Regions from separate parts of the Sphingobium sp. ba1 genome, predicted to be linked through region 2. Evidence: riboswitches for the same ligand, from Rfam matches in the RefSeq annotation. Region 2 holds a riboswitch; the other holds the start of a gene.
What was found. Region 2 has a riboswitch for thiamine pyrophosphate ahead of IL54_RS02785 (TonB-dependent receptor). Riboswitches for the same ligand answer to the same signal wherever they lie in the genome.

Region 1: another riboswitch for thiamine pyrophosphate. It lies ahead of thiC (phosphomethylpyrimidine synthase ThiC); the one in region 2 lies ahead of IL54_RS02785 (TonB-dependent receptor).

Annotation. Positions count from the first base shown of each region.
Region 1 is NZ_JPPQ01000069.1:2,723,058-2,726,474, reverse strand. Features, by position in the region: partial or broken gene IL54_RS16400 (transglutaminase family protein) at 1-1,468, opposite strand, end outside; gene IL54_RS16395 (hypothetical protein) at 1,532-1,813, opposite strand; TPP riboswitch at 1,850-1,959, shown strand; gene thiC (phosphomethylpyrimidine synthase ThiC) at 2,004-3,417, shown strand, end outside.
Region 2 is NZ_JPPQ01000053.1:13,500-16,916, reverse strand. Features, by position in the region: partial or broken gene IL54_RS25795 (IS30 family transposase) at 1-971, shown strand, start outside; TPP riboswitch at 1,163-1,290, shown strand; gene IL54_RS02785 (TonB-dependent receptor) at 1,282-3,417, shown strand, end outside.

The sequences.
Region 1 (3,417 bases), on a different contig from region 2:
CACGCTCGAACGTCTTGACCATCCGCGCCCGCGCTTCGGGGTCGCTGATCTTGGGATCATCGGGGCTGGCGTTGATCGGCAGGTCGGCTTCCTTGACCGCCCAGACCGCCGGATCTTCATAGACCGCATGGGTATATTCGTCGGTAAAGCCCATATTCCCGGCCATATGGCTGAGGAACGCGCGGGCGTCGGCGGGCGTCACCATGCGCGCGCCGTCGGGCGCATCGTCGGGCGCGATCAGGCTTTCGTCGCGCCAGATCGGCGTGCCATCCTTGCGCCAATAGACCGCATAGGCCCAGCGCGGCAGGCTTTCGCCCGGATACCATTTGCCCTGCCCATGATGCAGCAGGCCGCCCGGCGCAAAGGTCGCGCGCAGCTTGCGGATCAGCCGGTCGGCATAGGCCGCCTTGGTTGGTCCCACCGCATCGCCATTCCATTCGCCCGCATCGCCGCCATCGACCGCCACGAACGTCGGCTCGCCCCCGGTGGTCAGGCGCACGTCCTGCGCGATCAGGTCGGCATCGACCTGTGCGCCGAGCGCCATCACCGCGTCCCAGCGGCTGTCGGTGAATGGCTTGGTGATCCGCACCGCTTCGGCAATGCGGGACACGTTCATCGCAAATTCGAAATCGACTTCGGCCGGTTCGGCCATGCCGCTGATCGGTGCGGCGGACTTGTAATGCGGCGTCGCGCAGAGCGGAATATGCCCCTCGCCTGCGAACATGCCGCTGGTGGCATCCAGCGCCACCCAGCCTGCGCCCGGCACATAGGCCTCTGCCCAGGCGTGGAGGTCGACGACGTCCTGCGTCACGCCCTTTGGCCCTTCGATCGGCTCGACATCGGCGACCAGCTGGATCGAATAGCCCGACACGAAGCGCGCGGCAAAGCCGAGGCGGCGCAGCAATTGCACCAGCAGCCAGGCGGAATCGCGGCACGATCCGGTGCCGATTTCCAGCGTCTCTTCCGGCGTCTGCACGCCCGCTTCCATGCGGATGACATAGCCGACCTGTTGTTGGAGGCGGCGGTTCACCTCGACCAGGAAATCGACCGTCCGGCTTTGAAAACCATCATATTGCTCCACCATCGCGTCGAACATCGGCCCTTGTGGTTCGATGTCGAAATAGGCGGCGAGGTCGGTCTTCAGCTGGTCGTCATAGGCGAAGGGGTAAGTCTCCGCATAAGGCTCGACGAAGAAATCGAATGGATTAATGATGTCGAGGTCCGCGAGCAGATCGACCTGGATGCGGAAATGATCGACCGGATCGGGAAACACCACGCGCGCCAGCCAGTTGCCGTGCGGGTCCTGCTGCCAGTTCAGGAAATGGTTCGCCGGTTCGATCTTCAGCGCATAATTGGGGACTTTGGTCCGGCTATGCGGCGCCGGGCGCAGGCGGATGACCTGTGGCCCCAGGCGGATCGGGCGATTGTAACGATAGGCGGTGAGGTGGTGGAGTGCGGCTTTGAGCATGGCCGCGATCAAACGCTACCCCCTGCTGCAATGCAACAGCCAATCGCGCGGGCCGTGCAGATTCTAGGGAGTGCCCAACCGCCCGCGCCGATAGCGCCGCCGCAGCACCGCGCCTGCGATCAGCAGCGGCGTTGCCATCAGCATCAGCGCCATGCCGATCAGGCTGGGCGACCAGCCCAGGATGCTGTGCAGGCCAAAGGCCGACGGCGCGAGCCACAGCAGAAACCCGGCGGTCAGCAGCCACAGCCCCCAACGGCGCGGGCGCACCGCGACCATGCGATATTCATGCCGCCACGCCTTGCGGCCTTCCTTGGTGGAAAGATCGGGTGGGGGATGGTGAGACATAAGCGCTGGACTCATGCCGCGAACGGCTTACCCTGTCCAGCATCCCCGGGGGACCGTCCGCAGACGGTTGAGAGGCAGCTATGTGGCTGCGACCCGTTGAACCTGATCCGGCTGACACCGGCGTAGGGAGGGTCAGCGCGCCGTCACACCGCCCGCCGTCGCTCTCCTCGCCCATGAAGGAGAGACGAAAATGGCAGATGTTCCCGCCCGCACCGAAATCGGCGTCACCACTGGCCCCATCAGGGGGTCGCGCAAAATTCATGTCGGCCCGCTGAAGGTCGCGATGCGCGAAATCACGCTGGAGCCGGGCAGCGGCGAAGCGCCGGTGCGCGTCTATGACACGTCCGGTCCCTATACGGACCCGGCGGCGCAGATCGACATTCGTGCGGGCCTGCCCGCGTTGCGCCACGACTGGATCGTCGGCCGGGGCGATGTGGAGACGTATGCCGCGCGCGAAGTGCGGCCGGAGGATAATGGGCTCAAAGGGCCGGATCGTAGCGGCGGGGTGGCCCAATTCCCGCTGGGGGCGCGGCGGCCGTTGCGCGCCAAGGCGGGCGCCAATGTCAGCCAGATGCATTATGCCCGTCGCGGCATCATCACGCCGGAAATGGAATATGTGGCGGAGCGCGAGAATCTGGGCCGGGCGCGGCTGGCCGAATATGTCCGCGACGGGCAGGATTGGGGCGCGGAAATCCCCGATTATGTGACGCCCGAATTCGTCCGTGACGAAGTGGCGCGCGGCCGGGCGATCATCCCCAGCAACATCAACCATCCCGAATCCGAACCGATGGCGATCGGCCGCAATTTCCTGGTCAAGATCAACGCCAATATCGGCAACAGCGCGGTCGCATCCGACGTCGCCGCCGAAGTCGACAAGCTGGTCTGGTCGATCCGCTGGGGCGCGGACACGGTGATGGACCTGTCCACGGGCCGCAACATCCACGACACGCGCGAATGGATCATCCGCAACTCGCCCGTGCCGATCGGCACCGTGCCCATCTATCAGGCGCTCGAAAAGGTCGGCGGCGTCGCCGAGGATCTGACCTGGGAGATTTTCCGCGACACGCTGATCGAGCAGGCGGAACAGGGCGTCGACTATTTCACCATCCATGCCGGCGTGCGGCTGCCCTATATCCCGATGACCGCCAAGCGCGTCACCGGCATCGTGTCGCGTGGCGGCTCCATCATGGCGAAATGGTGCCTCGCCCATCATCGCGAAAGCTTCCTCTACGAGCGGTTCGACGAGATTAGCGAGATCATGAAGGCCTATGACATCGCCTATTCGCTGGGCGATGGCCTGCGCCCCGGTTCGATTGCTGACGCCAATGACGAGGCGCAATTTGCCGAACTCTATACGCTGGGCGAACTGACCAAGCGCGCCTGGGAACAGGATGTGCAGGTGATGATCGAGGGGCCGGGCCATGTGCCGATGCACAAGATCAAGCAGAATGTGGAAAAGCAGCTCGAAGCCTGCGGCGAAGCGCCTTTCTATACGCTGGGGCCGCTCACCACCGACATCGCGCCGGGCTACGACCATATCACCTCAGGGATCGGCGCGGCTATGATCGGCTGGTATGGCACGGCGATGCTTTGCTATGTCACGC
Region 2 (3,417 bases):
GAGCGGCGACAGATCTATCAACTGGCTGCAACCGGGCGGTCCGTGCATCAGATAGCAGCGTCGCTGCAGCGACATCGTTCGACCATCTATCGCGAGCTCAAACGTAATCAGCATCTCGATGACGAGCCGGTGTTTCGTGGCTATTTTCCAACGGCCGCACAAACGATGGCGGACAGGCGCCGGGTGCGTGGCGGCAAAATCGCCCGAAAGCCCGAGCTTGCCGCCTATATCGCCGACCGCTTGTCAGCAGCCTGGTCGCCGGAGCAGATTGCGGGATACCTTCGACGCCATCGCGGTAATCGTGAAGCCGTCTGTCACGAGACCATCTACCAGTTCGTCTATGGGCCGGACGGACGAAGCCAGGGCCTGTGGCGCCTTCTGCCTGTTGCCCGTCGATCTCGACGGCAGCGCTATGCGCGCAAGCCCCGCGGTCTGCATATCCCTTTGGCCAACACCATTGGCAAACGCCCTTCCGAAATCGGTAATCGCAGGAGCTTTGGTCATTGGGAAGGCGCCTGATGACCTTCAGGTTGGAATATGGCAAAGCCAACCTCACCTCGCTGGTCGAGCGCCGCAGCCGGTTTACTATCCTCGCCCGCAATCCCAGTCGGCATTCCGCCGGCGTCATGTCGGGAATCCAGCACCACTTGCACATGCTGCCCCCTTCCCTGCGTCAGAGCATCACCTTTGACCGGGGAACGGAATTTGCTGCCTTTGTGACACTCCAGAAGAAACTCGCGATGACGAGCTATTTCTGCCTGCCATCGGCACCCTGGCAAAAGGGCAGCGTGGAAAACAGCAACGGTCGCATACGGCGCTTCCTGCCGTCTGACACGGACCTGGCGTTGCTATCGGATAAGGAAATCCAGGCCGTTGCTGATCGCATCAACAGCACCCCTCGCAAGTGCCTGAACTATCGCACCCCGCATGACGTTCTGGGAGAGCAAATCACCCTCCTCAACGCCCGGTAGATTTGCCATCCAGGGTGGGGCTCGCCCCACCCTGGATGAAATGCTACGCATCCCATGGATGTCGCGCTTCAAATCGAAACCGCCTTTGTTTGCGGCGTTTCGATGGAGCTAGCCGCAGCATAAACTATGCGGCCCCTCCCAATCACGGAAGCGTTTGACGTTCGCACATTCTGCGCATAGTCGCAGGCGCACATTCACCCACGGGGTGTCCTGGCGCTGTCAGGGCTGAGACGCGGATCGGGCGCAAGGGGTGCCTAGTCCGCAAACCCGCGAACCTGATCCGGCTCATACCGGCGGAGGAATAGGGACTATGCGTCGTTACGCCATCATCTCGTTTACCTGTCTGTCCACCCTACCCTTCGCATTCGTATTGTCCAATGCGGCGCGGGCGGCCGAAGGGAGCGAGGCGGATCGCATCATCGTCACGGCGCGGGGGCGCGAGGAAGCGCAGATCGGCGTCCCCGATACGGTGACCGTCTATGGTCCCGCCGCCATTGCCGCGCGCAAGATGACGACGATCGACGATTTCATCGCGGCAACGCCGGGCATCTTCATCATCAATGATCAGGATCCAGGTACGAATTTGATATCGGTACGTGGCGTATCGACCAATCGCAGCCAGTCGCCTTCTATCGCTTATATCGTTGATGGTTTGGCGCTGGCCGATTCCGAACTCTTCACCCTGCGAACCTATGATGTCGCGCGGGTCGAGATATTGAAGGGACCGCAGGGCGCGCTGTTCGGCCGCTCGGCATCGGGCGGCGCGATTGCCGTGGCGACGAATGAGCCCGGCCCGGATTGGGGTGGCGAAGCGGCGGTCGGTATCGGCAATGGGTTCACTTGGACCGCCGATGGCGTGGTCAATGCGCCGCTGTCCGACCGTGTGCAAGTGCGGTTGGCGGGTTCCTATCGCAACAGCGAAGGGTTCATCCGCAACAGCTTCCTCGACAAAAAAGTCGATGGCCAGATCAGCCGCAACCTGCGGCTGAAGGCGACGATGGTGCTGAGCGAAACCGCGACCTTCAAACTGCGCGCGAGTTGGGCCGAGGAGGAAGGCGGCGCGGCCTATATCTCGTCGGGCAATGTGACCGGTCTTTACGGTGGTAGGCTGGCAGGCGATGCGCTGACCGATCCGTTCGGCGATTTCGAGGGACGTTCCGACCGCAATTATTGGGGCGTTCAAGCGACTTATGAGCAGCTGCTGGGTGATACCCTGAGCCTGAGCTGGACCGGCGGCTATGACGAATATCATAAGGATTTCGTCGAGGAACTGGATTTCCGCAACGACACGCCAATCACGCTAGGCGGTATTCCGCTCTTTCCAGATGGTATCCAGCCCATCTCTCAACCCGTTGATATTCTGGCCTGGACCAGCGAGTTGCGGCTGACATCGATGACCGATGGTCCGCTACGTTGGCATGTCGGGCTGTTTTTCCAGCGGCTGGAGCGCGACCGGACCGACGATTTCGGGCCTTTGCTGTTCGGCGCGGAAGCGTTACGCGCGGAGACACGCTCGAACCAGATCGGTGTCTTCGCTCAGGCGAGCTACGACATTGCGCCGCAGATCGAATTGACCGCCGCGCTGCGCTACGACCGCGATCGGCGCAAGGAAGATACGGTCGGCTCGACAAGCGGCGCGCTGGTGGCGCAGCGGGCGCGGACGTTTGACAAATGGCAGCCCAAGGTTTCGCTGGCGTGGCGGCCCAATGCGAACCTGACCGCTTATGTGACCGGCGCGGTTGGTTTCAAGGCGGGCGGGTTCAATCCCCTGCCCGGCGCGACGGATGTGTGGCAAGCCGTGTTCCCCGGCGAGACGACCAAGTCGGTCGAGGTCGGCGTCAAGGCGCAGAGCAGCGATGGCCGGGTGCGTGGGTCGATCGCGGGCTTCGTCACCGACTATAGCAATTTCCAGAATACGGTCTTCCTGGGCAATTCGGTGGTGCTGTCGGTGCCGCAAGTCGATGTCCATGGGTTGGAGGCGTCGGGCGATGTGGCGCTGGGCGCAGGGTTCCGCGTCGATGGCGGGATCGCCTGGACGCATAGCCGCACGGGTCGCTATCTGACCCCCAATCCGACGCCGGAGTCGGGTGAACCGGCGATCGTCGATATGAGCGGTAAGCGGACGCCCAATGCGCCCGACTGGACGGTCAATGGCGGGATCGGCTGGGAGGGCGCGGCAGGACCAGCGCTGGTCGATGCGCGGCTGAGCGTCGCTTATGTGTCGCGGGTGGATTTCGAGATCGACAATATCTTGCATACGCCGGGCTATACGTCGGTCGACGGGCGGATCGGCGTGACGCAGGGCGCTTGGACGTTCGACATCTGGGCGAAAAATCTGTTCGACAAGCGCTGGGCGATCTCCGCCTTTGGCCAGCAGCAATTGCCGCTGTTGTTGGGGATTGGTCCCAATGGGCCGTTCGACAGTTTCACGATCAATACCGGCCGC